DNA from 4 places in the Streptomyces sp. NBC_00078 genome. Region 1 is predicted to be linked to each of the others. Evidence: riboswitches for the same ligand, from Rfam matches in the RefSeq annotation. Region 1 holds a riboswitch; each other region holds the start of a gene.
What was found. A riboswitch is a leader RNA that binds a small molecule or an ion and turns the genes downstream of it on or off. The one in region 1 is predicted to bind cyclic di-AMP.

Region 1 (7,806 bases):
TCTACTACCGGCCCGGGTCTTTGAAGGCCCGGTACGCGGTGCGGGGCGCCGCCGAGATGGTCAAGTTCTGCGCCGAGTACGGCATCGCACACGCCGTCACCGGCAAGCTGATCGTCGCCACGGAGCGACAGGAGCTGCCGCGCCTGCACGCCCTGGTGCAGCGCGGGCGGGAGAACGGGATTCCGGTGCGGGAGCTGGGCGCCGCCCAGATCGCGGAGTACGAGCCCGAGGTGTACGGGCTCGCGGCCATACACGTCGGGACGACCGGCGTGTGCGACTTCGTGGGGGTCGCCCGGCAGCTGGCGGAGGCGTCGGGGGCGGAGATCCGGTACGGGGCGCGGGTCGAGCAGGTCGACCGGCGCCCGCAGCTCGGGGTCGCGGTCCGGACGACGGCCGGCGACGTCGTACGCGCGCGCGTGCTGGTGAACTGTGCCGGGCTGTACTGCGACGAGGTGGCGCGGCTGACGGGGGACGACCCCGAGATGCGGATCGTGCCCTTCCGCGGGGAGTACTACTCGCTGGCGCGGCCCGAGCTGGTGCGGGGACTGGTGTATCCGGTGCCGGATCCGGCGTTCCCGTTCCTCGGCGTGCATCTCACGCGCGGGATCGACGAGGACGTGCACATCGGTCCCAACGCGGTGCCGGCGCTGGCCCGGGAGGGGTACGGATGGGATGTCGTACGGCCGCGGGAGGTCGCCGGGACGCTGGCCTGGCCCGGCGCCTGGCGAATGGCCCGGCGGCACTGGCGGTACGGGACGGGGGAGCTGCGCCGGTCGGTGTCCAGGAAAGCGTTCACGACGGCGGTGCGAAGGCTGTTGCCGGCGGTGACGGAGGACGACCTGGTGCCGACGGCCGCGGGGGTCCGGGCGCAGGCGGTGCTGCGGGACGGGTCACTGGTGGACGACTTCCTGATCAAGGAGGGACCACGGGCCGTCCATGTGCTGAACGCACCCTCACCTGCGGCGACGGCTTCGCTGCCGATCGGCCGGGAGGTGGCGAGAAGGGCGCTGGCCGTGCTCGGCCCGTCCTGACCGGCCCGCTCGGCGGCCACCGGACGGGCCGGCCGTCTCACCGTCCCCGTAAAATCGGTCGCACTGTGTCTGACTCCCTCCATGCCCCCGAATCCCCACAGCCCGCCGCGCCCGCGCCCGCCGCTGCCTCCGCGCCCGGCGAGCACACGCCGCACGCCCCCGGTGTCTCCGTCCGGCACACCCGGGCCAAGGGCGAGCCGCGGTTCCCCGACGGGCCGAAGGCCGATCCGGCCGGCTCGCACTTCGAGCGGCGGATCCGCAGCTTCCAGCCGCGCCGCAGCCGGGTGACCGCAGGACAGGCGGACGCGCTGCAACGGCTGTGGCCCAAGTGGGGGCTGGACATCGACGGACAGCGGTCGATCGATCTCACCGAACTGTTCGGGAACACCGGCCGCGTCGTGCTGGAGATCGGGTTCGGGATGGGCGAGGCCACCGCGCAGATGGCCGCCGCGGATCCGGACACGAACGTCCTCGCCGTGGACGTGCACACCCCGGGGCAGGGACATCTGCTCAACCTCGCCGACGATCACGGGCTGTCCAACGTCCGCGTGGCCAACGGGGACGCGATCATCCTGCTGCGCGAGATGCTCACCCCGGACTCACTCGACGGGCTGCGCGTCTACTTCCCCGACCCCTGGCCCAAGAAGCGGCACCACAAGCGGCGGCTCATCCAGCCGGAGTTCCTGGACCTCGCCGCGGCCCGGATCAGACCCGGCGGCATCGTGCACTGCGCGACCGACTGGGAGCCGTACGCCGAACAGATGCTCGACGTGCTGACCGCGCACCCGGGGTTCGAGAACACACGGCCCGACGGCGGTTTCGCGCCGCGTCCCGACTTCCGGCCGCTGACCCGTTTCGAGGGCCAGGGTCTGGAGAAGGGACATGTCGTGAACGACCTGCTCTTCCGTCGCGTACAGCATCACCAACAGCCCCCCACCGGCGTCTGAAGCCCCCTCGGCCCCGCGGGCGAACCGACATACCGTCGCGGGCGGCGCCCTCCCTCGTTAGGGTCAATGCCGTGGCCACCAGTCCCCCGTACCCGACGTATCCGCCGCACCCCGGTGGCCCCGCCGGCGGTGCGCCCACGCATGCGCACTGGTGGCAGCGTCGAGGGCCCCTGGGCCGGGCGCAGTCGAGGGCTTGGGGGAGGGTGCGGTACGGCGCCCTCAGCACCCTGCTCGCGCTCTCCGGGCTGGTCATCCTGGCCCTGGTACGTGAACAGACCGGCACCGAAGGGTTCCTGGTGGGACTCGGGCTGGCCGTCCTGCCCGTCCCCCTCCTCATAGCCGCCTTCCGCTGGCTCGACCGCGTCGACCCGGGCCCCTGGCGCAATCTGCTGTTCGCCTTCGCCTGGGGGGCCTGCGCCGCGGCGCTGATAGCGATCGTCGCGAACAGCTTCGCCACGAAGTGGATAGCGACGGCGACGGCCGATCCGTCCAGCGCGGACACGCTCGGCGCGACGGTCATAGCGCCCATCGTCGAGGAGTCGGCGAAGGCCGCCGCCGTCCTCCTCGTCTTCCTCTTCCGCAGACGGGACTTCACCGGGATCGTCGACGGCGTCGTCATAGCCGGCGTCACCGCCACCGGCTTCGCGTTCACCGAGAACATCCTCTACCTGGGCACCGCCTTCGGCAGCGACGAGCTCACCGGCGACCGCGGCATCGCCTCCGTCACCGCGGCGACGTTCTTCGTGCGGATCGTCATGTCCCCGTTCGCGCATCCGCTCTTCACCGTCCTCACCGGCATCGGCTTCGGCGTCGCCGCGCTCTCGGCGGAGCGCCAGCACCTGCGGCGGGTCCTCGTCCCGCTCTCCGGCCTGCTGCTCGCCATGAGCATGCACGCGATCTGGAACGGCTCGTCGACGTTCGGCGAGTACGGGTTCTTCGCCGTCTACGCCGCCTTCATGGTCCCCGCGTTCGGCCTGCTGACCTGGCTGGTCATCTGGACGCGCCAGCGCGAACTGCGCACCGTGCGCGAGGAACTGCCCGCCTACGCCGTCGCCGGCTGGCTCACCCCCGCCGAGCCGTACGCCCTCGGCTCGATGCGGGCGCGCCGGCTGGCCCGCGACTACGCCGCCCACCACCTCGGCAGGCCCGCGGCCCGCACGGTCGCGCAGTACGAGGCGTACGCGACCTCCCTGGCGTTCCTGCGGCACCGGGGGCGCCGTGGCCGCGCCGGTGCCGACTTCGTCGTCAGGGAGCAGGAGTTGCTGCACCAGCTGTGGCTACGGCGTGAGGTGGCCCGCCCGGCCCTGGACTACGCGGCGCGCCTGACAGCACCTCCGGTGCCGGTGGCGCCGGCGCCCTGGGCGATGTACGGGGTGTACGGGTACCCGGCGATGCCGAATCCCGCGTACAACCCGTACCGGACGTAGAGCGCGTACTGCGGTACAGGACCGGTACCGCCCCTGTATCTCGGAGGATCAGGCCGACGCCGCGGTCAGCCGCGCTACCTCGGCCTCGGTGAGCGTCGGCTCCCCCACCCCCAGCAGGGCCGGCAGCTGCTCCACCGTCCGCGCGGACGCGATCGGCGCGATGACCGTCGGCTGGGCCGCGAGCCAGGCCAGGGCGACCGTCGCCACCGGGGCCCCGTGGGCGTCGGCGATCTCGTCGAGGGCCGCCAGGACACTGCGGCCGCGTTCCGTGTCCAGGTGCTTGCCGGCACCGGCGCGGGCGCTCTGGACCGTCGTACCTGGCCGGTACTTGCCGGTGAGGAAGCCCGAGGCAAGGGCGAAGTACGGGACGGCGGCCAGGCCGTACCGCGCGGCGAGGTCCTGGAGTTCGCCCTCGTACGTGTCGCGCGAGACCAGGTTGTAGTGGGGCTGGACGGCCACGTACTTGGCCAGGCCCTCACGGTCGGAGAACTCCAGGGACGCACGGAGCCGCTCGGGCGAGATGTTGGACGCGGCGATGTGCCGCACCTTGCCCGCCTTCACCAGCTCGTCGAGCGCGCCGATGATCTCCTCGACCGGCACCTCCGGCTTGTCGAAGTGGGTGTAGTACAGATCGATGTGATCGGTGCCGAGGCGGCTCAGGGAGGCGTCGGCGGCGGCCTTGATGTTGGTGGCCGTCAGGCCCGGGAACTCGGGGTGCTGGCTGACCTTGGTCGCGATGACGACGTCGTCGCGGTTACCGCGCGCCCTGACCCACTTGCCGATGATCGTCTCGGACTCGCCGCCCTTGTTGCCGTCGACCCACGCCGAGTAGGAGTCGGCGGTGTCGACGAAGTTGCCGCCCGCGGCCGCGTAGGCGTCCAGCACGGCGAAGGACGTGGCCTCGTCGGCGGTCCAGCCGAAGACGTTGCCGCCGAGGGAGAGGGGAAAGACCTCCAGGCCGGAGGAGCCGAGCTTGCGAAGAGAAGTCATGTAGTGCGTCAACGCCCGCGTCGGAGGGCGATCTTCCGCTGCGGCCGCAAAATCCCCGTAAACAAGCGGAGTCACCCATTCCAGCGGCTGGACAGCGGAAAAAAGGCAGCCCTGACGTCTGGGGTATGCCGTCAGGGCTGCCGGGATCACGAGGAAAAGAAAGAACAGCGAGAACAGGGAGAACAGGGAGAAGCCGAGGTCAGGGAGAAGCGAGGTCAGGGGGTGAGGCCCTTGCTGCGCAGCCATGTCATCGGGTCGATGCCCGTGGCCTGGCCGTTCAGGTGGACCTCGAGGTGCAGGTGCGGACCGGTCACGTTGCCGGTGGCGCCGACACGCCCGATCACATCGCCCGTGCCGACCTTCTGGCCCACGCTCACGCTGATCGACGACTGGTGGCAGAACCAGAGTTCCGTACCGTCGTCGAGCGTGATGATCGTGCGGTAGCCGTACGAGCCCGCCCAGCCGGCCTCCGTGACGGTACCGCTGTGGACGGCCTTGATGAGCGTGCCCGTGGGGGCGGCGAAGTCGAGACCCGTGTGGTAGCCGGAGGACCACATCGAGCCGGCCTGTCCGAAGGTACCGGTGATCGTGTACGACACGACCGGCAGCTTGAACTGCTTGGCCAGCTCGGCGAGTTTGGCGGCCTCGGCCTTCTTCTTGGCCTCCGCCTCGGCCTTCTCCTTCGCGGCCCGCGCCTTGGCCACGGCCGCCTTCTCCGCCTGGGCGGCAGCGTCGTCGACCTGCTTGGCGAAGACGGCCTCGGTGGCCGACCGGGCCTTGCCGTCGACCTGGACCTGCTGGCTCTCGGCCTGGGCCATGATGCGGTTGCGCAGCGCCTCACCGGCGTCCGCGGCGCCCTGCGCGGTGTCGTCGGAGCTGACGCCGACGGTGCTGAGGGCGGTGGCGGAGCCCTTGGAGGCGTGCGAGGAGTCGCCGAACACGCCGCCCACAGAAGGCAGATCGGGCAGGGAGATGGAGACCGGGGGCTTGCCGGTGTTGGCGCTGGCAATGCCGCCCGCGCCGACGGCGGCTATGACACCGACGCCGAGAACCGTGGAGCTGCGGGCGAGTCCCCCGCCGCGCTGCTTGGAGACACGGTGCCGGCCGCGCACCGGCGGTAGGGACTCCTCGGTGGGGTTCCACTCCTCCCACGGGCCCTCGTCGGTGCGGGGGCCGGCAAAGCCGAAGGGCTCGGTACTCGGCACGAACGGTGCTGCCGGGGCAGGCGGGTTGGACGCCACGTAGGCGTGCTCCTTCCTTCCTTCTCGCCTACCGGGTTAGCTGACGGGTTCGGAGCAGGAAGGTCTCCTACGCGCGTATACCCGCCGTACGTTCACGGCGGCTTCAGCGCGATTCACCCCAGGGTGGTGGTTCCCCGGTTCCCTTGCGGGATTCGGCGCGTGCGCACGGAGCCGTCTCTTGTGACGGCTGGGACGACCGCGCTGCGTTATCGAACGTTAATAGACCCGGGGTGCCGTTTCCAGCTGTTCCGCTTGATCATTAATGCTTCTTGGTCTGGACGTAGGGCCCATGAACGGCCATAAACGGGCGAGTTGGCCAGACCTCAGGATCCACACAGGTATTGACGGTATGTCAGTTGTTATGCGGAGGGCGGTCGCTCGACCACACTCGGTGACATCGCGTCAGGGAAGGGCGGGGAGACACGGAAAGGCACGGACAGGCACGGAGAGGCCCACGGAGAGGCATGGAAGCGGGAAAACACTCAGGGCCGGAATCCAGTTACTGGATTCCGGCCCTGAGCCTTGAGTAGCGGGGACAGGATTTGAACCTGCGACCTCTGGGTTATGAGCCCAGCGAGCTACCGAGCTGCTCCACCCCGCGTCGTTGTGTAACCAGCATACGCCATCCGTGGGGTGCTCAGAACCACGGTCACGACCGTGGGTCACGAACCCGGGAGATGCCGGTTCGGCGCCTTGGCCTGCTCCTCGTACTCCGGCAGTACGACGACCTCGACGCCCCGCGACGCCAGCAGCCCGCTCCCGTCCGCCTCCGTGACGAACGTGTCCGGCTCCCGCCACGCCGTGACCACCCGCCGCACCCCCGCGTCGAGGATCAGCCGCGCGCACGGCCTGGGCCGGGAGGCGCGGTGGGCGCAGGGCTCCAGGCTGCTGTACACCGTCGCCGACGCGAGTCTCGGATCCGCCGGGTCGAGCTTGGCCAGGGCCGCCTCCTCGGCGTGCACGACAGGGTCGCCGCCCTCGCGCGAGTGACCGCGGGCCAGCTCCGTGCCGTCGGCGGCGACGATCACCGCGCCCACGCTGAAGGCCGTGCGGGAGGGCGGGCACTGCGCCGCCAGCTCGCAGGCGAGGGCCAGCCAGTGGCGGTCGGCGGCGGCGGGGAGCGGGCCGGCACCGGGGGCCGTGGGCTCGTAGCGCATGAGAACGACGTCCTCGATCCGCCGGGTCTCCGTCAGGCGCAGGCGGCCACCCTGGTAGGCGCCGGGGCCGAAGAGGCGGGGAGCGTCCGGGTCGCCCACGAAGAGGGGGGCGAGGACGAGCTGGAGTTCGTCGGCGAGGCCCTGCCGGAGGAACTGGGTGTGGATCGTGCCGCCGCCCTCGACCATCAGGCGCCGTACGCCGCGCACGTCGTGCAGATGCTCCAGGAGCCGCCGCCAGTCGAGGTCGGGGCCGAGCGGGACGACGTCGGCGGCGAGGCCGAGTGCGCGCGCCCGCCGGGCACCCTGGTCGGTCGTGCAGACGAGCTTCTCGCCACCCGTGTGCCAGAAGTTCGCGTCCGGGTCCAGGTCGCCGGAGCCGCTGACGGTGACCTTGAGGGGGTACTCCGACTTCCCAGCCGCGATGCGGGCGGCCCGGCGCTCGGGCGAGTTGACCAGCAGCCGCGGGTTGTCGGCGCGGATCGTGCCCGCGCCGACGAGGATCGCGTCGACGGACGCCCGCACCTCGTCCACACGGTCGAAGTCGGCCGGGGAGGAGAGCAGGAGGCGTTCGGGGCCGGCGTCGTCGAGGTAGCCGTCGAGAGAGACGGCGGCGGACAGCAGGACGTAGGGGTACGGCATCGGTCGCGCTCACTCTCGGCGGCGGGCTCGGACAGGCAGGGCGGGCTCGGGCGGGTGGGTCTTGGTTCAAGTTTGAAACAAACCTACACTGGGGCTATGACGACTCGCTGGCTCACCTCCAAGGAGCAGCGCGCCTGGCGCGCGTACATCGCCGCGGCGCACCTCCTGGAGGACGCGATCGACCGGCAGCTCCAGCAGGACGCCGGCATGCCGCACCTGTACTACTCCATCCTGGCCAATCTCTCCGAGGTACCCGAGCGGCGGCTGCGGATGACCGATCTCGCCGAGCGGACGAAGATCACCCGAAGCCGGCTGACGTACGCGGTGTCCCGGCTGGAGAAGGACGGTCTGATCCGGCGCGAGAACTGCAAGTG
Region 2 (7,806 bases), 1.2 Mb from region 1:
ACGACAGCGGGTGCAGGAAGGATCCGATCGCCTCTTGATGCGCCGGCACCGTCACCCACGCCGTCAGCGCGCGCCGCACGTCCGACCAGGCGGTGCGGCCGGCGGCGAGAAGCGGGTTCAGCGAGGGGCGCGCGAGCAGGGAGGCATACGGCGAGCCGAGTGCCAGCGCGGCCGCGCCCGCGTCCAGGACCTGGTCACCGAGCCGGACGCCGACGGTCCGCTGCGTCGAGCCGGCGGTGGAGAACACGCCGTACGGAAGGTTGTGCGGACCGAAGGGGTCACCTTCGGGGACATCGAAGGGGGGCATGGGGTGCTGCCTCGCTCTCGTGTGTTCCTGCTGGTCGTGCCACACGTTACGGCTGAGTTGCCTGTCTTGGGCAGTGTCTAAAGAGTTTGCAATGTCCGAATTAGCCTTGTCAGAGGCTCCAATTCCGGCTTAGCGTCCTTTGGGGGACACGGACGGGGTGGGTCCGGTCCGTAGGGGGGACGCGTGGGGGGACCCGTGGCCAGGAGCAGCAGGCGTGGGCTTTTTGAGGCCGACCGTGATGTGCCCGGCCTGATCGTCAAGTTCGGCGACTATCCGCTGCACCACGGCGGCGTCGGCGCGATCCGCAGCCTGGGCCGCCTGGGCGTGCCGATGTACGCGATCACGGAGGACCGCTACACGCCCGCCGCCTCCTCCCGCTATCTCAAGAAGGCCTTCGTCTGGCCGACCACCGGCACCGAGAATCCCGACCACCTGGTGGAAGGCCTGCTGCGCGTCGGCCGCCGCATCGGCCGTCCCACCGTCCTCGTCCCCACGGACGAGGAGGCAGCCGTACTGATCGCCGAGCACCAGGACGTGCTCAAGAGCTTCTTCCTCTTCCCGCATGTCGAACGGGCCCTGCCGCGCCGCCTCGCAAGCAAGCAGGGCCTGCACGAACTGTGCGTGGAACACGGCATCCCGAGTCCGACCGCCGCCTTCCCGCAGTCGTACGACGACATCGTGGCCTTCGCCGAAAAGGCCCGCTTCCCGGTGGTGGCCAAGAACCGCGAGGCGTTCATGCGGCGCAAGCAGCCCGCGGTGAACGGCACCACGAGGATCTCCACCCGTAGGGGCCTGCTCGCCCTCGCCCGCGACTGGGGCGAGCACCCCGGGGTGATCCTCCAGGAGTACCTGCCGCGGGAGGACGCCGAGGACTGGATCGTGCACGCCTACTTCGACCAGGACTCGACCCCGCTCGCCATGTTCACCGGAGTCAAGGTGCGCTCCTGGCCACCGCACGCGGGCATGACGGCGAACGCCTACGTCGTCGACAATCCGGAACTCGCGGACCTCGCCGCGCGTTTCATCAAACAGATCGGCTTCACCGGCATCATCGACCTCGACCTGCGCTTCGACCGGCGCGACGGGCTGTACAAACTCCTCGACTTCAACCCCCGCATGGGCGCCCAGTTCCGGCTCTTCGAGAACGAGTCGGGGGTGGACGTCGTCCGCGCCATGCACCTGGATCTGACCGGACGCCCCGTTCCGGAGGGGGAACAGCGGGCCGGCCATCGGTACATCGTGGAGAACATCGACCTGCCCGCCCTGCTCGCCTACCGCCGCAGCGGCTATACGACGCCGCACGCACCGGCGCGCGCGAGCGGGACGGAGCTGGCCTGGCTCGCGGGTGACGACCCGCTGCCGTTCGTCACGATGCTCGCCCGCTTCGTGCGGCCTGGCGCGAAGCACCTGTACCAACTGTGGCGGACCAACCGCCGCGGCAGCAGCACCAGTTCGAGCAGCTAGCCGGCAGTATCAGCTGCGAGAGCCGGCCACGAAGTGACGAAGTGATTGTCCTGGGGAGGGACTTCGTGATTCAACCGGTTGCAATCATCGGCGCCGGGCCTTTCGGCCTGTCGACCGCCGCCCATCTGCGAGCGCGCGGCATCCCCGTCCGCGTCTTCGGCGACCCCATGGTCAGCTGGCGCGACCACATGCCCGTCGGAATGCTCCTGAAGTCGACTCCGGTCGCATCCAATTTCGACGCCCCGCAGCAGGGGCACAACCTCGTCGACTACTGCGACGCCGCCGGCATCAAGCGGCTGGTGACGGACGAGGACATCATCCCGGTCGAGACGTTCATCGCCTACGGCGAGTGGTTCCGGCAGAAGCTGGTGCCCGAGCTGGAGCAGGTGCGGGTGGTGTCGGTGGAGCGGAACAAGAGCGGCGGCTTCGAACTGAAGCTGGACTCGGGCGAGTTGTTCACCGCCCGCGCGGTCGTCGTGGCGACCGGCCTGTCCGGTCTGGAGCGCCTGCCGGCCGAGCTCGCCTCGGCCGCGCCGGACGGGCCCACGCCCACGGGCCCGGTCTCCCACAGCTCCCAGCAGCACGACCTCACGCGCTACGCCGGCAAGGACCTGATCGTCGTCGGCGCCGGCCAGTCCGCGCTGGAGACGGCGGCGCTGGCGGCGGAGGCGGGCGCGCAGGTCAGGGTGGTGTCCCGCGGCCGCGGCAGGGTCGCCTTCGGGGCGCCGCCGTGGAAGCAGCCGAAGCTGCGCCCCGAGTCGCCCTTCGGTCGCGCCTGGTCCCTGTGGGCCCTCAGCTACTACCCGCACCCCTACCGCTACCTTCCTGCCGAGGCCCGCCACTATCTGGTGCGGCGCGTCCTCGGCCCGCTCGGTGCCTGGTGGCTGCGCGACCGCTTCGAGGGGAAGGTGCAGGTCAGCGAGGTCGACCGGATCGTGCGCACGGACGCGGCCGACGGCAGCCCGACCCTGACGGTCCGTACGCACGCGGGTGGCCTCCAGAACCTGTCGGCGGACCACGTCATCGCAGCCACCGGATACCGCGTGGACATCGCCGCGATGGACTTCCTCGGTCACGGACTGCGCACACGTCTGGCGGTGAGCCGGGGCGCGCCCAAACTGGGCGCGGGGTACGTCTCCTCGGTCCCGGGCCTGTACTTCACGGGCCTGCCGGCCGCGTCGTCGTACGGCCCCGTGATGCGCTTCGTGTGCGGCACGGAGTTCGCCTCTCCGAGGCTCGCCGCACACCTGGCCTCAGCGCACGGGTAGGCGGGCGCCGCGGACGCCACCGGGCGGTGAAGGGCCCACAAGAACAAAGGAGTTGGCCAAGGACGGCGGTGCACTCCGCGGTCGTCCGGTTCGCGGTGAGTCGGTGGGGCGTCCTGTCCGTATTCTCTGATCATGGCCGCACCCACCGCATATGCACTCATCGCCACCGACCTGGACGGCACGCTGCTCCGAGGCGACGACACGCTGTCCGACCGGTCTCTCGCAGCGCTCGCGCGGGTGGCCGAGGCCGGCGCTCGTCACCTCGTCGTGACGGGCCGGCCGGCGCCCAGAGTGCGGCCGCTCCTGGATGCCCTGGGCAGCAGGGGGCTCGCGGTGTGCGGACAGGGCGCGCAGGTGTACGACGCCGGCGCGGACCGTCTGCTGTGGTCCATCACGCTGGACCAGGAACTGGCCGAGACCGCCCTCGGCAAGATCGAGGCCGAGGTGGGCCAGGTGTACGCGGCCGTCGACCAGGACGGTGTGGAGGGACTCACGCTCATCGAACCGGGCTATCTGATGCCGCACCCGACCCTGCCGGCCGTGCGGGTCGACCGGCGCGACGACCTGTGGTGCGAGCCGATCAGCAAGGTGCTGCTGCGCCATCCCGACCTGTCCGACGACGAGTTGGCGTCGACGGCGCGCTCGGTGGTCGGTTCGCTGGCCACCGTCACCATGTCGGGACCCGGGACCGTCGAACTCCAGCCATGCGGCATCACCAAGGCGACGGGCCTCGCGCTGGCCGCCGCGCACCTGGGACTCGGACCGGAGCGGACGATCGCCTTCGGCGACATGCCCAACGACATCCCGATGTTCGACTGGGCCGCCCACGGCGTCGCCATGGCCAACGCCCATCCCGAACTCAAGGCGGTGGCCGACGAGATCACCTCGTCGAACGAGGACGACGGCATCGCCGTCGTCCTCGAAAGACTTTTCCCAAGCGGGTGATACGGCTCAGTACGCGCCGAACACGTTGTCGATCGACCCGTACCGTGCGGCCGCGTACTTGCAGGCGGCGGTGATGTTGGCGACCGGGTCGTAGGGGTCGTACGCCGTGCCGGGCACGTGGTAGGCGAGGAACGTCGGGTCGATGACCTGCAGCAGCCCCTTGGACGGGGTGCCGGCTACCGCGTTCGAGTCCCAGAGGTTGATGGCGGCCGGGTTGCCCGAGGACTCGCGGATGACGTTGCGGTAAATGCCGTTGTACGTCCCGGGGATGCCGTTCTGTGCCATCACCTGCAGGGAGGCCCGGATCCAGCCGTCGAGGTTGTCGGCGTAGCCCAGGGAGCGGGCGGTGGCCACGGTCGGGGTAGCCGCGGAGGCGCTGGTCGCGCCGATGATCGGGAGGGCGAGAACGGCGGCGCCCGTGCCGATGACGGCGAGCTTGCGGGCGAGGCGCGAGTTCTTGGTGCGGCGGTGCTGAGCGGCAGCAGGCATGGCGAGGTTCCTCTCCGGCGCCTACGAGGTGAGCTGTCGGGTTCGGGCGGGAGTTGCCCGGCCGCGCCGCCCTGCGGCGACGCGACTTCACCCCTAGCCGGTCCGGGACGGTGCCCGGTCCGGCGCTTACCTGGTTCCCCCGCTCCTGCCGTGCGAGTGAGTTCGTCGATGGGTTGTGTCCAGGCGGCGGCAGGATTCGGCGTTCCGCCCGACAGGCCGGGAACGTATGCGAGAGCACATGTCCGGAACAAGTGCCGAATTCACAGATCACGCCTATTGACCTTGGTCTGAGGCATATGGGTCGCTAGATCCTTTGCGGTTGCCAACCTTCAACTTGCGTATGGGTGAAGGGAAAACGACAGAAGCCGGACGGCCGTCGACCCGTGCGATGGCGTGACCCAACTCACTGGCTCCCGCGACAGCGGCAAATCGGGCAATGGGCCCAACTCATAGTCAATCAACTGTCGATGGGATCCGTTTCCTCCAGGTTCGGTGGAAGATCACCTCCCCATCCGCGGTGTACACCACCCCATTAAGGGCGAAAGGTGCACTCTGCCGCATCTGGCCTACCGGGAATCCGGGGTGTCGGACGAGCGTGCCGGCCGCCCGCGCGTGCATCTCCACCGCGAGGACGGAACCTCCCCTGTAGTGCGCGTCGTTGTCATAGCGGTCGCCCGTCGGGCGCACCGTCACGACGACCGCCTTGCACCAGGGTTGTCTCGTAGGGGAAGGATGTCCGGATGTGCGTGCTCATCGCGGTGACCTCGAAGGGCGGGGTGCATGGTGCGCCGAGCCGGCCGGCGGCGACGGAGGCCGGATGGGCGAGGGTGCCGTAGGTCGCGGAGGCGCCGGACATGGTTCCCGCCGGCATACCCAGGCCGTCGTGCCGGAAAGGGTGAGCGCAGACCCTCGGTCGGCCGAAGGGGGCGCGGTCGTCCTCAGGGGACTGCCCGCCGCCGGATTCGATGCCTGTGCCTCTCCGGGACGGGGGCTGCCGCTTCCCTCGGAGGCGACGGGAAACGCCGACAGGCAAGGCGGTGGGCAAGGCGATGGGAGGCGGTGGGGAAGGGGATGAGGAAGTCTGTAGATATCCGGTTATATCAGGTGATCAAAAGCATACCGGTCGTGATCCAATACCGCCCATGGTGGACGGGTGGGCGGCATCGGTGATCGAAAGGTGACCGGATACGCTGACTTGAGTGATGTCAGCGACCTATCGACAAACCGTGTAAGCGCCAGCAGACACCAGCAGACAGGAGACCCCTCGTGACCGTCGTCGGGCCGTTCGGGCTGAGCGTGCGGGACCAGGCTCTGGAAGCCGATGTCCAGGCCGGAATGGCGGCCGTCGAGGAAGGTTTGCTCGAAGCCACCAAGAGTGAGGTCCCCTTCATCACGGAGGCCGCCCAGCACCTGGTGCGGGCGGGTGGGAAGCGGTTCCGCCCGCTGCTGGTGATGCTCGCCGCCCAGTTCGGTGATCCGTACGCCCCCGGGATCGTGCCGTCGGCCGTGGTGGTGGAGCTGACCCATCTGGCGACGCTGTACCACGATGACGTGATGGACGAGGCCGCGGTGCGGCGCGGCGTGGACAGCGCCAACGCCCGCTGGGGCAACTCGGTCGCGGTCCTCACCGGCGACTTCCTGTTCGCGCGCGCCTCGCACATCCTGGCCGACCTGGGCCCCGAGGCGGTCCGGGTTCAGGCGGAGGCGTTCGAGCGGCTGGTCACCGGACAGATCCTGGAGACGGCGGGGCCGCAGGACGGCCGGGACCCGGTCGGCCACTACCTGGACGTGCTGGGGGGCAAGACGGGCTCGCTGGTGGCCGTGTCGTGCCGCTTCGGCGCCATGATGTCGGGCGCCGACGAGACGGTCGTGGACGTGCTGACGCAGTACGGGGAGCGGCTCGGCGTCGCCTTCCAGCTGGCCGACGACGTGCTCGACATCGCCTCCGACTCGCGCGAGTCCGGAAAGACGCCGGGCACCGATCTGCGCGAGGGGATCCCCACCATGCCGGTGCTGCGGCTGCGGGAGCGGGCGGCGCGGCTGGGGCTGGCCGAGGACATCGCCCTGTGCGAGCTGCTGGACTCCGACCTGGGCGACGATGCGCGGCTCGCGGAGGCACTCACGGCGCTGCGCGCGCACCCCGCGCTGGAGCAGGCGCGCCGGGACACCGTGCGTTACGCCGAGGAGGCGCGGGCGGCGCTGGCTCCGCTGCCTGAGTGCGGCGCGCGGCTCGCGCTGATGGAGATGTGCGACGCCGTGGTGCACCGGGCCGGCTGATCTCGCCACTGACCTGCACCTACAGCGGTGTGATGCCCGTCACAGGCCTGGACAAGGCCACCCGGTCCGGCAAGCACCACGGCCTGCTCGCGGACACCGCCGAGATCCTGCGGCTCAACACCCTCGGCGGAGCCGCCCCGTCCGGCTCCTGCTCACCGGGCGCGATCGTCCGCGTCCCCTACCAGGCGGACTACGTGTTCCTGCAGAGCTGATCGAGTAGTTGACACCGCCTCACCAGGGCGGCGCTTCCCTCGTGACCCCTACGGGTCGGGGGAGGCGCCGCCCGCTCGTGTCATACCCCAGGAGTACGCGGAGTTGCCTCCCGGGTCTGACGCTTCTTCCTGGCCGATTTGGTGAGATGGAAACCACGGAAAACACCACTCCTCACCGATTCGGGTGAGAATGGCGGCTCGGGGTGGACAACAAGAGCACGAGAGTTGGACAAGCCGCCGCCGACGACGGAGGTAGTGCACACATGGCACCGTACGAATCCGACGACAGTACGACCGCCGGGGAGGCCGACGACCTGCGCGCGGGCCGGCGCAAGGCCGCGCGGTACGTGGTCCCGGTCGCGGTGGTGGGGGTGGCGGCGGCGACCATCGGCCTCGTCCCGGCCCTCGCCAGCTCCGGCGACCCCGACCTGCCGAAGATCAGCGCACAGCAACTCATCGACAAGATCGCCAAGTCGGACGTGCAGCAGATGTCCGGCACGGTGAAGATCAGCACGGATCTGGGACTGCCGGACCTCGGCGGTCTCGAGAGCAGCCTGACGTCCGGCGCCGCGGGGTCGGGTGACGGCTCGTCCGCCGACCCGTCATCCAAGCTCACGGAGCTTGCCACCGGTACCCACACCCTGCGTGTCGCGGCCGACGGCCCGGACCGCCAGAAGGTGTCGCTGCTGGAGCACGCGGCGGAGTACAGCCTCATCCACAACGGCAAGGACGTCTGGGGCTACGACAGTCAGTCGAACGAGGTCTACCACGCGACCTCCGCCGGCAGTGCGGGCGCGAAGCAGAAGGAAGACGTCCCCGCCACGCCCAAGGGCCTTACCGAGGA
Region 3 (7,806 bases), 3.4 Mb from region 1:
AATCCGGCGCGCGCCTGCCTGGCCGGCGACTCATGGTGGCTGTACTTCCTGGAACTCGCACGGACCGCATCGCCAAGCCGGAGGCCGCGGCCGAGGCTGAGGTCGAGGCTGAGGTCGAGGCTGAGGTCGAGGCCGAGGCCGGTGTGCCGCTGTTCGTACGGCCCCTCCGCGGGATCCCCCTGACCTACGAGGCCGCCGGCGCACACCCGCACCGGACGCGGGGCGGACGTCCGCAGCGTCACGCCTACCCGCTCGGAGGGGTTCGCGTGACGGTCGTCCCGGCCGCGACGTTCACCTTCCGGTGTTCCCATCCGGACGTCGTCACCTTCCGCCCCGGCATCCTTCCCCGTCAGCAGGCAGGCCGGTGCGCGGCCCGGGCATCGCGGATGTCTCAGCCGCCCAAACGATGGGCCCGCAGCACGAAGTGCGGTTCGACCGCGCCGTCGTCGTCCCGGTAACCGCGATCGCCCCGTGCGCCCCTCCGCTCGGACTCGGCTCAGCGGGCACCGGCCGGCGTGAACTCTTCGGCATCGGCGTCCGGTTGGAGGGGCTCTCGGTCCGCCCCGAGCTGGTCTGCGACGCGCACGTCCCGCAGTACGAGTTCATACGCCCACCCGGTGCCCCAGCAGCGCGCGCCACAGGCCCAGACGATGCGCGGACGCCGACTTCCGTGGGCGGCCGCGCACTTCACCGGACTGCCGGTGTCCCGACTCGGCCGGCGTCCCCGACCCTCACGCCGGACGCACGGCGATCCGGATCGCGGCCTCCCCGGCGTTGTGGATCGACTCCTCGCGGATGACCGAGCCGGGACCGGGGGCGTGGATCATCAGGCCGTTGCCGGTGTAGAGGCCGACGTGGCTGAAGTTGTCGTGGAAGAAGATCAGGTCCCCGGGGCGGCTCTCGGCGAGCGGGATCACGGTGCCGGCGTTCGCCTGCTCGTGCGGGGTGCGCGGCAGGGTGACCCCCGCGGCCTTCCAGGATGCCTGGGTGAGACCGGCGTTGTCGTACGACTCCGGCCCGACCGCACCCCACAGGCACGGCCTGCCGATCTGGGCACGGGCGAAGGTCACGGCCCGGTCGGCCTTGGTGCCGACACGAGTCTCGACGACGGGGACTCCGGTGTCGAGGACGGAAGGCTGCATCCGCCAGTCGTCGGTTGCGGGGGCCCTGGTGTCGAGGGCGTAGGGCTGGAGGCGCCAGTCCTCGGCCGCGGGGACTCCGGTGTCGAGGGCGGAAGGCTGGAGGCGCCGGTCCCCGGCCGGTGGCACGCCCGTGTCGAGTACCGACGGCTGCTGCAGTCGCCATGCCTCCTCGGTCGCGCGGAGCGCCTGCTCCTCCCAGGGGGCGGCAGCCCGGGGGAGTTGGGGCAGTTGGAGCGGCTGGGAGGGGGCGGCCGTGAGCGGCGCCACGGACGTCTGCCGGGCGGTGTACCTGTACAGCAGCTCGCTGGCCGCCGCGATCTTGCGCTGGTTGTGCCGCTTGGAGCTGCGCAGCGACGTCTGCTTCGATTCGGGAGCGGCTGCGGGCGTGGCCATGGAAGATCCTTGCCGCTGTCCCGGTACGGCGGGCAGTGCCGCCGTGGGGGCGGCCGTCAGCTCGGCCACGGGACCCTGCTGGGTCTGGCCGGCGGGCAGCTCGAGCGCGGGCCGGGCGGCCGCCTCCAACTCACGGCCGGTGCGGATCTCAGGCGCCGGTGCCGGTGCCACGGCGCGCTCGGGCGGTGTCCCGGCCCGGCGGGCCGGCGTGCGCCGGGCGGGCGTACGGTCGGCCGGCAGGACGGCCGGGGCCGTCGGGCCCAGTGACGAGCGCGCCCCGGCGAACCACTGCCGGGTGATGTCGTCCGTGTCGGGATCCGGCGTCCGGCCACCGCTCGCCGGAACGCCGCGGCCCCGCACACCCGCCGACTGCGCCCGGGTGATGTTGTGGAGGCCGGTATCGGACTCGGCCTGGTCGTAGAGGCTGCTCACCCGCTGCCGGACGTCTTCGCGGCTGGGGCCCTCGTCCGCCTTCATCGGCGCGGCGTCGGCGGTCTGCGAGAACAGGGCCACCGAGGTGAGGGCCGCGGTCGCGAGAGCGGAGTTGCGCATACTGGGAAGGCCGAAGCCTCCGGGACGCGACGATCGTTCCGGCGCCATGGGAGCCGTACTCCTTCCGTACTCCGCCTACCGAGTCAGCTGTCGGGTTCGGGCGGTCGATTCCGGAAGGCATGCCCTACGGCCCTTGCCCTTGCGGGCGGTTGGGCCGATTCACCCCATCGTTCGGTCGGGTCCTCGGCTCCGGCTGCCGCAAGGGCACACCGGACTCGGCGGAGGCCGCGCGTCCCGACGGGGTTCGCCGGAAGGTCTCGTGCGGCCTGCTGCCAAACTAGCCAACTTGTGTGACTCGTGTGAAGGTTGGAGGCCGAAATGTCCGATACGCTTTTGTGACCTTCGTCGTGACGTTCCGTCAGATCCGCGGGTTGTGTACGCAGCGAATCCGGACGGCGACCGACCGTCGCGAACTGACGCTGTCGGCGGAAGAACTCGCGGACGAAGTCAGGAACGCGGTCCGTCGCTCTGCTGCTCGCGCTCGGCGTTCCGCTTCTTGATGCGTGCCCCCTCCTTGCGGACCTCGGCCTGGGTGGCACGCTCCTTCTGCAGCCACTCGGGCTGTTCCTGCTTCAGTGCGTCGATCTGGTCCGTGGTGAGCGGCTCGGTGACCCCGCCGCGCGCAAGGCCCGCGATGGAGACGCCGAGCTTCGCCGCGACCACCGGACGCGGGTGCGGCCCATTGGCCCGAAGCTCGCGCAGCCACTCGGGCGGCTCGGCCTGGAGCTGGTCGAGCTGGGCGCGCGAGACGACACCCTCACGGAACTCGGCGGGGGTGGCCTCGAGGTACACACCCAGCTTCTTCGCCGCGGTCGCGGGCTTCATGGTCTGGGTGGTCTGGTGCGACATCATGGTGCCCAGGGTATCGAGCGCGTTCGAGACCTCCGACCACGGCCGGTAGCCTGGCGGGGTGACAGGCACGGAAGCATCCCAGACGTTCCGGCTCGCGTACGTCCCGGGAGCGACGCCCGCCAAGTGGGTGCGGATCTGGAACGAGCGCCTGCCCGACATCCCCCTGACCCTCCTCGCCGTACCGGCCGCCGAGGCGTCCGGCGCACTGCGCGCCGGTGACGCCGACGCGGGACTCCTGCGGCTGCCGGTGGACCGTACGTTCTTCAGCGCCATCCCTCTCTACACCGAGACCACGGTCGTCATGGTCCCCAAGGACCACCTGATCACCGCGGCGGACGAGGTGAGCGTCGAGGACCTCGCGGAGGAGGTCGTCCTCCACCCGCTCGACGACGTCTTCGACTGGGACCGGCCGCCGGGAGAGCCCGCCTTCGAGCGCCCCGCCACCACGGAGGACGCCGTCGAACTCGTAGCGGCGGGCATCGGCCTCCTGATCGTCCCCCAGTCCCTGGCCCGCCTCCACCACCGCAGGGACCTCACCTACCGGCCGCTCGTGGACGGCCCCGGCTCGGGCGTCGCCCTGGTCTGGCCCGAGGAGGCGACCACGGACATGGTCGAGGACTTCATCGGCATCGTCCGCGGCCGCACGGTCAACAGCTCCCGGGGCCGCACGGCGACTGCGCCGGAGTCCCAGGACAAGGTGGGCGACACGGCCGCCGTCCGGCGCAAGCCCACGGCCGCCAAGACGACCGGACGGAACCCTCGCAGTGGATCCGGCGTCTCCAAGGGCGCCAAGCGCAGGAAGCCCCGCCGCCGGGCGTAGCCCCCGGACGGAGTGGTCTCGCCCTGCGCGGCGTGGGCCACTTCTACCCGGTCAGGGGGCGTTTTGCTTCGCAGCGGGATACGGTGCGTCGGCGGTGTTGCGGACAGGGTGCGCACCGCCGGACTGTTGTACGCCCGGGCAGACCGTTCCGGGCAGGGGCGGCTGCTTCGCGAAGCGTGGCGGGTGGCGGTGTTCCTGGGGCGCACGCTGCGGGGCGAGTGGAACGGCATCGTGGTCGATCCCGTGCGGCAACTCCGAAGGCGCGGGCTGCCCGCACTGTCCCTCGCGTTCGTGGCCGCACTCGGCGTCATCTTCTTCCACACGCTGGCGCAACGGCCGACGGGTGCCGTCGTGGTCCGGATTCTCGGCGGCGTCAAGGCCGACCTTCCGTGGTGGCTGGCCCTGCTGCGCACGCCGGTGTCGCTGTACGTCCCGGCCCCGGATCTGCCCGTGTGGGCGGGGATCACGCAGTTGTTCCTCGCGTTCGCGCTCGCCGAACTCGCACTCGGCCGGGCCAGGACGCTCGCCGTCGCGTACGCGACCACGCTGGCCGGCACCGTCCTGGCGCGCGTGATGATCGCGCTCGGTCCCGGCTGGGGTGGGCTGGGCCTGCCGCGTGAGATCGGGCAGGTGCTGGACACCGGACCCTCCGCGGCCGTGGTGGGCCTGTTCACCTATGTCGCCGTCGTCCGCCGCGCTCCCATCGTGTTCACGCTCACCGGCGGGTCCATGGTGTGGGAGTCGATCGCCGTACCCAATCTGGCCGGCCGGGAGCACCTGATAGCGGTCGGTGCCGCGATCGTCCTGGCCCTGTTCCACGGAGGCGGCCACAGGCGGCCGTCCGGCGGGGTCGTCGTGCCGGTCCTCCGGCGGAAGGCGCCGGCGGCGACATCCCGGCGCCCGTCCTCGGACGATCGCATCGCGGTCGGTTGAGCGCCGGGCGGCGTGTGCGCACCGTGCGGGGAGGAGGTCTGGCTTATCTTCGCCACGGAATCCGACATCCGGAGTAAAAATGCAAAAAACGGATGAACTGGTTGATGTGGCGCCCCCCTCGGTGATCGTCGCGCCGGACGCTCACCCGAGACGGCACCTCACCAGATGGCCCCCGTCCGTCGGCATCGCCACGGCGGCCGGCCTGGTGGCGGTGCTCGTGCTCACCGGCGGAGGATGGCTGCGCCAGCCCGCTGTCGCGGCCTGGCGCACGGTCTGTCTGGCCATCACCGTCCAGGCGCTGCCTTTCCTTCTTCTGGGTACGGCCCTGTCGGGGGCGATCAACGCCTTCGTACCGGCCGACCTGTTCACCAGGATCCTGCCCAGGCGCCCCGCACTCGCGGTCCCGGTGGCCGGCCTCGCGGGCGTCGTGCTGCCGGGCTGCGAGTGCGCCTCGGTGCCGGTCGCGAACAGTCTGATCCGCCGCGGCGTCAACCCGGCCGCGGCCTTCGCCTTCCTCCTCTCCGCTCCCGCGATCAACCCGATCGTGCTCACCGCCACGGCCGTCGCCTTCCCGGGAAACCCCGCCATGGTCGCGGCCCGACTGGTCGCCTCCCTCCTCACCGCGGCCGCGATGGGCTGGCTGTGGCTGTGGCTGGGACGCGAGGAGTGGCTGCGCCCCGCCGTCCGGCACACCGGCCACCGGCCGGGCCACAGCCGCTGGAAGGAGTTCCGCCTCGGCTTCCGGCACGACTTCCTGCACGCCGGCGGCTTCCTGGTGCTGGGCGCCATGGCCGCGGCCACGTTCAACGTGGCGGTGCCGAGCTCGGTCCTCGACACCTTCTCCGGCTCGCCCTGGCTGTCGGTGCTCTTCCTGGCCGGTCTCGCCGTCCTGCTCGCCGTCTGCTCGGAGGCCGACGCCTTCGTCGCAGCCTCCCTCACCGGCTTCTCGCCCACCGCCCGGCTGGCCTTCATGGTGGTCGGACCGATGGTCGACCTGAAGCTGATCGCCCTTCAGACGGGCACGTTCGGCCGGGCCTTCGCACTCCGCTTCTCCACCGCGACGACGGCCGTCGCCGTCGTCGCGAGCGGTGTGATCGGAGGCGCGCTGCTGTGAAGCGCCATGTACAGGTCCTCCTGCTCGTCCTGACCGGCCTGGGGCTGCTGCACACCGCCCTGTTCAGCGACCTCTGTCTGCGCTACGTCAAGGAGGGCCTGCGCCCCCTGCTCATCGCCTCCGGCGTACTGCTCCTGCTGCTGGGCCTCACGGGTGCCGCGCTGGACCACACGGACCCGGAAGACGACGACCAGGGACACGCCCCCGACGATGACCGCGCCCCCAACCACGAGCACGCCCCCGACCACGAAGACGACCACAGGCACGAACACGATCACGGGCACGACCACTCCACCGCCCCCCGCATCGCCTGGCTGCTGTTCGTGCCCGCGCTCAGCCTGCTCTTCTACGCTCCGCCCGCCCTCGGCGCGTACACGGCCTCGCACGCGAAAAACAAGGCCGTGAAGCATGAGCAGCGGTTCGACCCGCTGCCCGCGACCACACCCCTGCCGCTGACTCTCACGGACTTCACCGCCCGGGTCCAGCAGGACCGCGAACAGGCCATCAGGGGCCGCAGCATCAGCATGACCGGATTCGTCACCCCCGCAGGACCGGGCGGCGGCTGGTATCTGACCCGGATCATCTTCACCTGCTGCGCGGCCGACTCCCAGTCGGTCAAGGTGCGGATGTACGGGACTCCCGCACCGCCCGCCAACACCTGGCTGGCCGTCACCGGAAACTGGCACCCGAGAGGAACGCTCGGCACGAAGTCCGCGACGGCGGCCCTCGACATCCACCGCACCGAACGCATCCCGCCGCCCGTCAACGCGTTTACGGACGACCTTCCGCTGACTCCTTCGTGACGAGGGCCCCGCTCCGCCCCGTGCCTCCCCTGCACCCGGCGACCGGCCCGCTCGCGTCCCGGCGCAGGGCGTCACACGGTCGGACCTGGCCGGCCCCGGTCATCCTTCGGCGTCGTGGCCCGCGTCCGTGACGCATCCGTGGAACGGACGAACTCCCGGATGATGCGGGCCAGTTCCGCCGGCCGGTCCAGGGGGAGCAGCGTGTACCCGTCGTCCACCTCGACCAGCCGGCCCTCGGGCAGCAGTGCGGCGAGGCGCCGGCCGTGCTCGGGCGGCATCACCCGGTCCTCGCTCGCCCAGACCACCAGGGCAGGCCGGTCGAAGAGCGGCAGGCGCTCCGCGGTGGCTTCCAGCAGGCGACGGGTCGCCCGGTCCGCCGTACGCAACAGGCGTACGGCGTCCCGGCGGATGTCCGGCTGCCCCAGCACCGGCCGCATCCAGCGCGCGCAGGCCGCGTCGCCCCGCTTGGTCAGCCGGCCGAACGCGATCGGCAGACGGCGCACGAACCGCACCCTCATCTGCTGCATGAACAGCCCGAACAGACGCGGCGAGAGACGACCGGTGGCCACCAGGACCCGGCCGGTCAGCCCCGGTGGGAAGTTGTCGAACGCGTCGCAGGACACGAGCACCGCCCGCCCCACCCGGTCATCGCCGTCGGCCATGACGAACTGCACGAGCGCCCCGCCGGTGTCGTTCCCGACCAGGGTGACCTCTCGCAGGTCCAGCCGATCCAGGAACTCGGCGACGAGCCGCGCCGCCATCGGCAGCGACAGCTCCGCGTCGGCGCGCATCGGGTGACGGTGCGCTCCCAGGGGCAGGGTCGGGGCGACGCACCGGTGGTCGGCGGACAGGTCGGCCACCGGCCCCTCCCACAGCGAGGCGTCCATCATCAGTCCGTGCAGCAGCACCAGCACGGGACCGTCGCCGCCGGTGTCCTCGTACGCGATCGTGCCCGCGGACAGTTCGATCTCGTGGGTGTCCGCGGTCCGGGTACCGGTGTCCATGAAAGGCCTCCCGCACGTGTCTGCCAGGTGTCAGCACTCAAGAGGGTCCAGGGCCCCGGAGTGTGACATCGTCCGGCGGCACGCGTCGTGGTGGCGCCTCGCCGGTCCGCGACCTCAACGCCTTCTTCCTGTACGGCACCGTCCCGCCGGCCCCGCCGTTCCCCGAGGACATCCAGATGCGCAAGACGGCCGG
Region 4 (7,806 bases), 3.8 Mb from region 1:
CATGAGCTCTCCAGAGGCAGAGGCAGAGGCAGAGGCAGAGGCAGAGCCGGAGCCCGGGCGCGCGGCACCGGGCTCGTCGGCCGGGCGGACGGAGTTCCTGCCCGCCGTCGCACCACAGCTTCGCGCGCTGCGCCGCCGGGCCTCCCTCACCCTGGAGACCGCGGCCCGCGCCGCCGGACTGTCACCCGCCCACCTGTCCCGGCTTGAGACCGGACAGCGCCAGCCGTCGCTGCCGATGCTGCTCGCCCTCGCCCGTATCTACGCTACGACCGTCTCGGAACTGCTCGGCGAGACGGTCGCCGACCGGGACGCCGTCGTACGCGCCACCGACATGGAACCGACCGTGGCGGGCGGCTGGACCTACTGGCAGGCCGGCGCGCCCGGCCGCGGCATGCAGGCCCTGCGCGTCCACGTACCGTACGGCTCGCAGGGCGACATCGTGCGCGTGCACCCCGGCGAGGAGTGGCTGTACGTCCTCCAGGGACGCCTGCGGCTGCGCCTCGGGGACACCACGCACCGGCTCACCGCCGGAGACAGCGCGCACTTCGACTCGCTGACCCCGCACCGGATCGCCGCCGAGGACCCCGACGGGGTCGAGCTCCTGTTCGTCCACACCCTTCTGCAGAGCCCCACGGCCACGCTGTGCCTGGGCCCGATCACCGGAGACATGCCATGAGCGACAGGAACATGGAGGAGAAGTTCCCGCGCGCCCTGTGGGTGCGCCTGATCATCTACATCGCGGTGGGGCATCTCTTCGCCGCCTTCATCTACCTGCTGTTCGCGGTGGGGGCGAAGTAGGCGAAGATCAGTGAGGCGGTGACGCCGGCTCACCGGCCTAGTCGAGGAGCCGCTCGCGCAGGCTCTCGCGGATTTGCGGGGTGAGCCCGAGGCCCTGCTCCAGGTAGGTGCCGACGTCGCCCCACGTCTCCTCGATGGTCTCGAAGGCGGCGGCCAGATACTCGGCGCGCGCCTCGAACAGGGGGCTGAGCAGTTCCATGACCTCGGGGGAGTAGCCGGCGGCGGAGCTGCCGCTGCGGTGCACCTTGTAGCGGCGGTGCTTGGCGTTCGACTCCAGGTAGTCCGCGACGATCGCCTCGCGTTCCACGCCCAGGGCGAGCAGCGTCACGGCTATCGACAGGCCCGCACGGTCCTTGCCCGCGGCGCAGTGCATCAGTGCGGGCACGCTGTCCTCGGCGAGTGAGCGCAGTACGTGGGCGTGCTCGGCGGTGCGCTCCCTGATGATCGTGCGGTAGGAGACGATCATGCGGTTGGCCGCCTTGCCGTCGCCGAGGATGCCGCGCAGCTGGTCGATCTCACCGTCGCGGACCATCTTCCAGAACTCGGAGCCGTCCGCCGGATCGGTCAGCGGAAGGTTCACGTTCCGTACGCCCGGCAGTTCGACGTCGGGGCCCTCCAGCTTCTGGTCCGCCGCATTGCGGAAGTCGAAGACCGTGTGCAGGCCCAGGGAGGCCAGGAAGGCAGCGTCCTCCTCCGTCGCGTGTGCGAGGTGGCCGCTGCGGAACAGCACCCCGTACCGCACCCGCCGTCCGTCCGTGGCCGGGAGCCCACCCACATCGCGGAAGTTACGGACTCCGGTCAGCTCCGGCTCGGTCGACGGGATCTGCTGCGTCACGGGGGCTCCTCCCACTCCGCCCGGCCGACGGGCTCGTCGTCGGGCACGCTTTCGACGATACGACATGGATTCCTCAGGCAATGAGTTGTCCACAGGCGTTGCCGAAAGGCCCCGAAGCACTTGATGATGTTGGGCATTGATCGCTCCTGTTCGGATGTGTGAGGGCTTGATGCTGGAGATCTCCGACAACGGCCGTACGTGGCTCCTCTCAGGGCCGACCAGCAGTTACGCCGTCCATCTCACCGAGGGGGACGAACTGCTGCACCTGCACTGGGGCCCCCGGATCGCGCTCGCCGACGCCGAGGCCCTCGCCGTCCGCCCGCTGCCCGACTACCGGCCCTTCGAGGCGCAGCTCGACGGCCACGAGGAGTACCCGGTCGAGGGCGGCCCCCGCTTCGCGCGGCCCGCCCTGTCGGTGCGCACCGACGAGCGGCGCGGCACCGAATGGCACTTCGAGGCGTACGAGGCCGACGGCGGGGACGATGGCGAGCTGCGCCTGCGCTTCCGTGACGGCGGGCTCACGCTCACCCTGCACTACCGCATGCGGCACGACGTCGTAGAACGCTGGGTGACTCTCGACAACGAAGGCACTGCCCTGGAGCTGTTGCGGGCAGACTCCGCCACCTGGACGCTGCCCGAGCGCGAGGACTGGCGGCTGTCCCAGCTGCACGGACGCTGGGCCGCCGAGTCCCGGCTGACCAGTTCCCTTCTCACCTACGGTGAGAAGGTCATCGGCAGCCGCCGCGGCCACACCGGGCACCAGCACCTGCCCTGGGTCGCGCTCGACACCGACGCCACCGAGGAGCGCGGCGAGGTCTACGGCTGCGCGCTCGGCTGGTCGGGTTCCTGGCGGATCACCGTCGCGCACCTCGCGGACGCGCGCGTGCAGATCACCGGCGGCGCCGGATGCGACGACTCAGGGCTGCTGCGCCTGGACGCGGGGGAGTCGTACACGACGCCCGTCTTCGCCGGCCTGTGGAGCGACGGCGGCTTCGGCGGCGCGAGCCGCGCCTGGCACGCCTATCAGCGCGCGCACGTCATCCCGGACGCGGACCGGGACCGGCCGGTGCTGTTCAACTCCTGGGAGGCCACCGAGTTCGACATCTCCGAGGAGCAGCAGGGGACACTCGCCCGGCGGGCCGCGGCGATCGGCGTCGAGCTGTTCGTGGTCGACGACGGCTGGTTCGGCAAGCGCACCAGCGACCGGGCCGGACTCGGCGACTGGACCCCCAACCCCGACCGCTTCCCGAAAGGCCTGAAGCCGCTCGCGGACTACGTGCACGCCCTCGGCATGCAGTTCGGCATCTGGGTCGAGCCCGAGATGGTCAACCCGGACAGCGAGCTCTACCGCGCCCACCCCGACTGGGTACAGTTCCAACCGGGACGAAAGCGGACGGAATTCCGCAATCAGCTCGTACTGAACCTGGCCCGGGAGGACGTCCAGGAGTACCTCTGGGGGCAGCTCGACGGGCTCCTGTCCAGCGCCCCGATCGACTACGTCAAGTGGGACTTCAACCGCTGCTTCACCGACGCTGGCTGGCCTGACGACCCCTACCCGCAGCGGCTCTGGATCGACCATGTCCGGGCGCTGTACGCACTGTTGGACCGGCTGCGCGCGGCCCACCCGGGCGTTGCCTTCGAGTCCTGCTCGGGCGGTGGCGGCCGCATCGACCTCGGGATCCTGAGCCGTACCGACCAGGTGTGGACCTCCGACAACACCGACCCGCTCGACCGGCTCGCCATCCAGCACGGCTTCAGCCAGATCCACCCCGCGCGCGTGATGGCAGCCTGGGTCACCGACAGCCCCAACACCCAGCTCAACGGGCGGGTCAGCTCGCTGCGTTTCCGCTTCGTCAGCTCCATGGCCGGAGTGCTGGGGGTCGGCGGAGACCTCGCCCAGTGGACCGAGGAGGAGCTCGCGGAGGCCGGCGAGTGGGTGACTCTCTACAAGGAGATCCGTCCGCTTGTGCAGCAGGGCGACCTGTACCGGTTGCGGGCGCCGCGGGGCGGGCTCAGTGCGGTGCAGTACGTGCGTGGCGACGAGGCGGTCGTCCTCGCGTGGCTTCAGGCACAGAGCTACGGGGAACCCGTGCCGGCGCTGCGACTGCAGGGCCTCGACCCGACAGCGTCGTATGAATGCCGCGAAACGGGCGAAGTTCACAGAGGTGCCGTACTCCTGCATCACGGACTGCGCACCGGGCTGCGCGGCGACCTCGACGCGGCAGTTTTCCGCCTGCGTCGCATCTGACCCGTCTGTCCGAATTAGTGCCTTGATTGGACTTCCGGCGCCTTCGGTCGCGTTAGCTCACTTTCGCTCATCTTCCTTCCTCTTCACGCCCCTGTGGTCCATTTTGCTTGCCTTCATTCCAACTCGCTCCGGAATGGGGACTCCTGGGCTGAGGGTGCGTGAGGAGCGTCATATTCGTGACCGAGCGTGGCGCGTCATGTCCACGTAATTCACGTGCTTTATAAGGGGGATTGGCCAAAGGAGCGATCTCGAAATTCACGCACGGTTACCGGGATTTCTCTCAAGGGATCAACAGAAACGTATTCGCAGGGAACCATCGCTTGTCCCTTTGCGTCCCGGTCGCTTACGTTCGCCACCAATCCGGACGGACGCCCAATCCTGCCGCCGCCCGGTGCCCGCACAACTCACCCGTGAACGGCAGGAGCGGGGGACCCACAGGTATCACCGCCTGTTCCGGTCTCCGGAACGGCTTGGGGTAAAGCCGCGTCATAAGCGCGGCCGGGCATCTCCAGCCCGCACCCGACAGCTCACCTCGTAGGCGCCGGAGAGGAATTCGTCATGCCCGCGAAGGGTAAGCACCGCCGTCCGAAGCCCCAGCGCTTCACCCGTTCCATCGCCGTCGCCGGTACCGGTGGCGCCGCACTCGCACTCCCGCTCATGGGTGCGACCGGCGCCCATGCCGCAACAACGCAGTCCGTTTCCCAGTCGGTTTCGCAAAAGGCCGTCCAGTCCCTTCCGGTCGTGGAGAAGAAGGCGGCCGAGAAGAAGAGCGCCGCGCACCACGCGGGCGTGCGGACCTATTCGGTGCGGGGCGGCGACTACCTTTCGAAGATCGCCGACGAGCAGCATGTCACCGGCGGCTGGAAGAAGCTCTACTCGGACAACCGCCGGGCCGTAGGCGACGACCCGGCGCTGATCCACCCGGGCCTGAAGCTCACGCTCGGCAAGAAGGCCACCACGACCACCAAGTCGTCGTCCCGGCCGTCTTCTTCGTCTTCTTCTTCCGCGCCCAAGGCGTCCTCGTCCTCGAACAAGACGACCGCCACGCAGACCTCCCAGTCCACCGGCACCTCCACCGGCTTCACCCTCCCGGTGTCCGGCGCCACCATCGGCACCGGCTACCACGTGGCCGGCAGCATGTGGTCCAGCGGGTACCACACAGGCGTCGACTTCGTCGTCCCGACGGGCACCCCCGTCAAGGCCGTCGGTGCGGGCACGGTCGTCTCCGCGGGCTGGGGCGGCGCGTACGGCAACCAGGTCGTCATCAAGCTCGCCGACGGCTACTACGCGCAGTACGGCCACCTCTCCCAGCTCTCCGTCTCGGCCGGCCAGACCGTGACGGAGGGACAGCAGATCGGCCTCTCCGGCGCTACCGGCAACGTGACCGGCCCGCACCTGCACTTCGAGATCCGCACCACGCCGGACTACGGCTCCGACGTGGACCCGGTCGCCTACCTCCGGTCCAAGGGCGTAGCGGTCGGCTGACCCACCGCCGACCACCCCCGCGCGGCTTCGCCAGAGCGTGGGGACGTAGCGCCCGACACGCCGCCGAAGGCCGGACCCCGATCCCCGGGTCCGGCCTTCGGTGCGTCCGGCTCCGCCTCTCCGCCGGAGCTGCCGCCCTCACCCCCGAGCCGACTGTCGGCGCCCCGCCCTGTGGCCGCCTCATCGCCCGCGACGACTTCCCCCGCGGACTCGCGCAGTGGGTCGTCGAGTTGGAGAACGGCGGTGCCGTCACCGCCTTCCGCGAGCTCCTGGACGTGGACGTTCCCGCAGACGCCACGGTCTGGTTCAGGCAGCGGCCACGACCACCTCACGACGTACGACGCCGGCTACGGCACCAACACGAACTCCACGACGCGGCTTAGCCGTTTCGCCGGCGAGGCTGGAGTCCGGTGCCGATCCGCAGCCGTACACGAGCGGGCGCTTCGCCTTCCGGAACACCTGGAGCCACTTCCCGGTCCGCGACTTCAGAGCCTCACGGTTCGCCTCTCAACATCCCTGATCGGAGGGTTATTCCGGGCTTGACCAACACTTAGACGTGGCTTATCTCACCGTCCGTCAACCCTTTATTACGGTCGCGTAGGTCACATTCGAAGGTGAATCATGGTCGATGTGGCAGACGATTCGAAGAATGACAGCAGATCAGTGATCGGGTCGTACGTTGCGGTGGGGGACAGCTTCACCGAGGGCGTCGGCGATCCAGGCCCCGACGGTGCGATGGTCGGCTGGGCCGACCGATTCGCGGTGCTTCTCGCGGACCGGCGGCCCGAGGGCGACTTCGGCTACACGAACCTCGCCGTACGCGGCAGACTGCTCGACCAGATCGTGGAGGACCAGGTTCCGCAAGCCATCGAGCTCGCGCCGGACCTGGTCTCCTTCTGTGCGGGCGGCAATGACATCATCCGGCCCGGGACCGACCCCGACGAGGTCGCCGAGCGCTTCGAGCGGGCGATCATCCGGCTCACCGAAGCCGTCGGCACCGTCATGGTGACGACCGGCTTCGACACCCGTAACGTTCCCGTGCTCAAGCACCTGCGCGGCAAGATCGCCACCTACAACGGTCATGTACGGGCTGTCGCCGACCGGTACGGCTGCCCCGTGCTCGACCTGTGGTCCCTGAAGACCGTCCAGGACCGCCGGGCCTGGGACGACGACCGGCTCCACCTCTCGCCCGAGGGGCACACGCGCGTGGCGCTGCGCGCCGGGCAGGTTCTCGGCCTGGAGGTCCCGGCCGATCCGGACCAGCCCTGGCCGCTGCTCCCGCCGCGCGGCACCCTCGACGTCCGGCGGGACGACGTGCACTGGGCGCGCGAGTACCTGGTGCCGTGGATCGGCCGTCGGCTGCGCGGTGAGTCGTCCGGGGACCACGTCACGGCGAAGGGCGCGCTGTCGCCGGACGACATCAAGATGCGGATCGCCTCGGTCGCCTGAGCGCGGCGGACGGTGGTGTGCGGGTTGTCCGGTCGTTCGGGTCGCTCCATCGTGCGGTTGCCCGAAGGCGCGAGAGTGATTCGTCTGTCGGCAGTGAGCCCCGCCCGGTTCGGGGGGCTCACTGCTCGGAGGTGGTCAACGCCGCCCGCTCCAGGTCCAGTTCCCGCGCCAGCGCCTCCTCCACCCACTCCTGTGCTCGCGCGCGCGACACCGCACCGGCGTACGACGTCATCTGAACGGCGAGCCCGTCCAGCAGGGCCGTCAGACGCAGAGCCGTACCTTGCGGGTCCGGGCAGCGGAACTCGCCCGCGGCCACGCCTTCCGCTATCACCTCGGCGATCGCAGCCTTCCACTCCCTGTCGAGGTCCCGCGTGACCTCCTGCAGCGCGGGCTCGCGCAGCGCAGCCGCCCAGCCCTCGATCCACAGGCGCCAGCCCTTGGCCTGGCCCGTCGGCGCGTACCAGCGAACCGCCGACCGCAGCCGCCGCAGCGCCGTGGTCCGGCGGCCGAGAAGCTTACGCAGATGCCCGAGGTCGTCCTCGGCCGCGAACGTGAACGCCGCGGCGACCAGCTTCTCCTTCGTCGAGAAGTGGTACAGCACCAGCGCGTTGCTCACGCCGAGCGCCGAGGCCACGTCGGCGATCCTGACCGCCGCCACGCCCCGCGCCTCGATCTGCCCGATGGCGGCCCGCAGTAGCTCCTCGCGCCGCTCGGCCACGCTCAACCGCACTCTCGCCACGCGGTCACCCTATTCCGTCGCCGCTCACGGTGCCGCGCGAGGCCATTACTTGGCGAGTTCGGCCGGGTACGGATCAGGCCACGCGATCGCCGCGTCATACTCCCCGCATCCCGCATCCCGCATCCCGCATCCCGCATCCCGCATCCCGCATCCCGCATCCCGCATCCCGCATCCCGCATCCCGCATCCGCTCAGGGCGGTGCGCCGTTCGTCGGCCATGAAGCCGTGGGTTGGTTCGGGCCGGCGGGCAGCG

Region 2: another riboswitch for cyclic di-AMP. It lies ahead of OOK07_RS25870 (transglycosylase SLT domain-containing protein); the one in region 1 lies ahead of OOK07_RS20125 (M23 family metallopeptidase).
Region 3: another riboswitch for cyclic di-AMP. It lies ahead of OOK07_RS04130 (C40 family peptidase); the one in region 1 lies ahead of OOK07_RS20125 (M23 family metallopeptidase).
Region 4: another riboswitch for cyclic di-AMP. It lies ahead of OOK07_RS37535 (M23 family metallopeptidase); the one in region 1 lies ahead of OOK07_RS20125 (M23 family metallopeptidase).

The regions. Positions count from the first base shown of each region.
Region 1 is NZ_JAPELX010000001.1:4,301,751-4,309,556, forward strand. It holds gene lhgD (L-2-hydroxyglutarate dehydrogenase) at 1-1,031, shown strand, start outside; gene trmB (tRNA (guanosine(46)-N7)-methyltransferase TrmB) at 1,097-1,978, shown strand; gene OOK07_RS20115 (PrsW family intramembrane metalloprotease) at 2,050-3,405, shown strand; gene OOK07_RS20120 (aldo/keto reductase) at 3,454-4,395, opposite strand; gene OOK07_RS20125 (M23 family metallopeptidase) at 4,611-5,636, opposite strand; cyclic di-AMP (ydaO/yuaA leader) riboswitch at 5,647-5,804, opposite strand; tRNA gene OOK07_RS20130 (tRNA-Met) at 6,164-6,237, opposite strand; gene OOK07_RS20135 (dihydrofolate reductase family protein) at 6,299-7,432, opposite strand; gene OOK07_RS20140 (MarR family winged helix-turn-helix transcriptional regulator) at 7,529-7,806, shown strand, end outside.
Region 2 is NZ_JAPELX010000001.1:5,502,311-5,510,116, forward strand. It holds gene fahA (fumarylacetoacetase) at 1-307, opposite strand, end outside; gene OOK07_RS25855 (carboxylate--amine ligase) at 503-1,771, shown strand; gene OOK07_RS25860 (NAD(P)-binding domain-containing protein) at 1,837-3,039, shown strand; gene OOK07_RS25865 (HAD family hydrolase) at 3,172-3,984, shown strand; gene OOK07_RS25870 (transglycosylase SLT domain-containing protein) at 3,991-4,473, opposite strand; cyclic di-AMP (ydaO/yuaA leader) riboswitch at 4,477-4,651, opposite strand; gene OOK07_RS25875 (hypothetical protein) at 5,135-5,329, opposite strand; gene OOK07_RS25880 (polyprenyl synthetase family protein) at 5,740-6,750, shown strand; gene OOK07_RS25885 (DUF3455 domain-containing protein) at 6,783-6,962, shown strand; gene OOK07_RS25890 (LolA family protein) at 7,226-7,806, shown strand, end outside.
Region 3 is NZ_JAPELX010000001.1:879,064-886,869, reverse strand. It holds gene OOK07_RS04130 (C40 family peptidase) at 732-2,087, opposite strand; cyclic di-AMP (ydaO/yuaA leader) riboswitch at 2,144-2,318, opposite strand; gene OOK07_RS04125 (DUF5997 family protein) at 2,535-2,939, opposite strand; gene OOK07_RS04120 (LysR family substrate-binding domain-containing protein) at 2,998-3,759, shown strand; gene OOK07_RS04115 (hypothetical protein) at 3,868-4,692, shown strand; gene OOK07_RS04110 (permease) at 4,772-5,806, shown strand; gene OOK07_RS04105 (TIGR03943 family putative permease subunit) at 5,803-6,609, shown strand; gene OOK07_RS04100 (alpha/beta fold hydrolase) at 6,681-7,613, opposite strand; partial or broken gene OOK07_RS43210 (BBE domain-containing protein) at 7,790-7,806, shown strand, end outside.
Region 4 is NZ_JAPELX010000001.1:8,082,684-8,090,489, forward strand. It holds gene OOK07_RS37515 (helix-turn-helix domain-containing protein) at 2-676, shown strand; gene OOK07_RS37520 (DUF6126 family protein) at 673-798, shown strand; gene OOK07_RS37525 (tyrosine-protein phosphatase) at 836-1,633, opposite strand; gene OOK07_RS37530 (alpha-galactosidase) at 1,803-3,881, shown strand; cyclic di-AMP (ydaO/yuaA leader) riboswitch at 4,277-4,437, shown strand; gene OOK07_RS37535 (M23 family metallopeptidase) at 4,440-5,366, shown strand; partial or broken gene OOK07_RS37540 (hypothetical protein) at 5,447-5,886, shown strand; gene OOK07_RS37545 (SGNH/GDSL hydrolase family protein) at 6,030-6,815, shown strand; gene OOK07_RS37550 (TetR/AcrR family transcriptional regulator) at 6,934-7,554, opposite strand.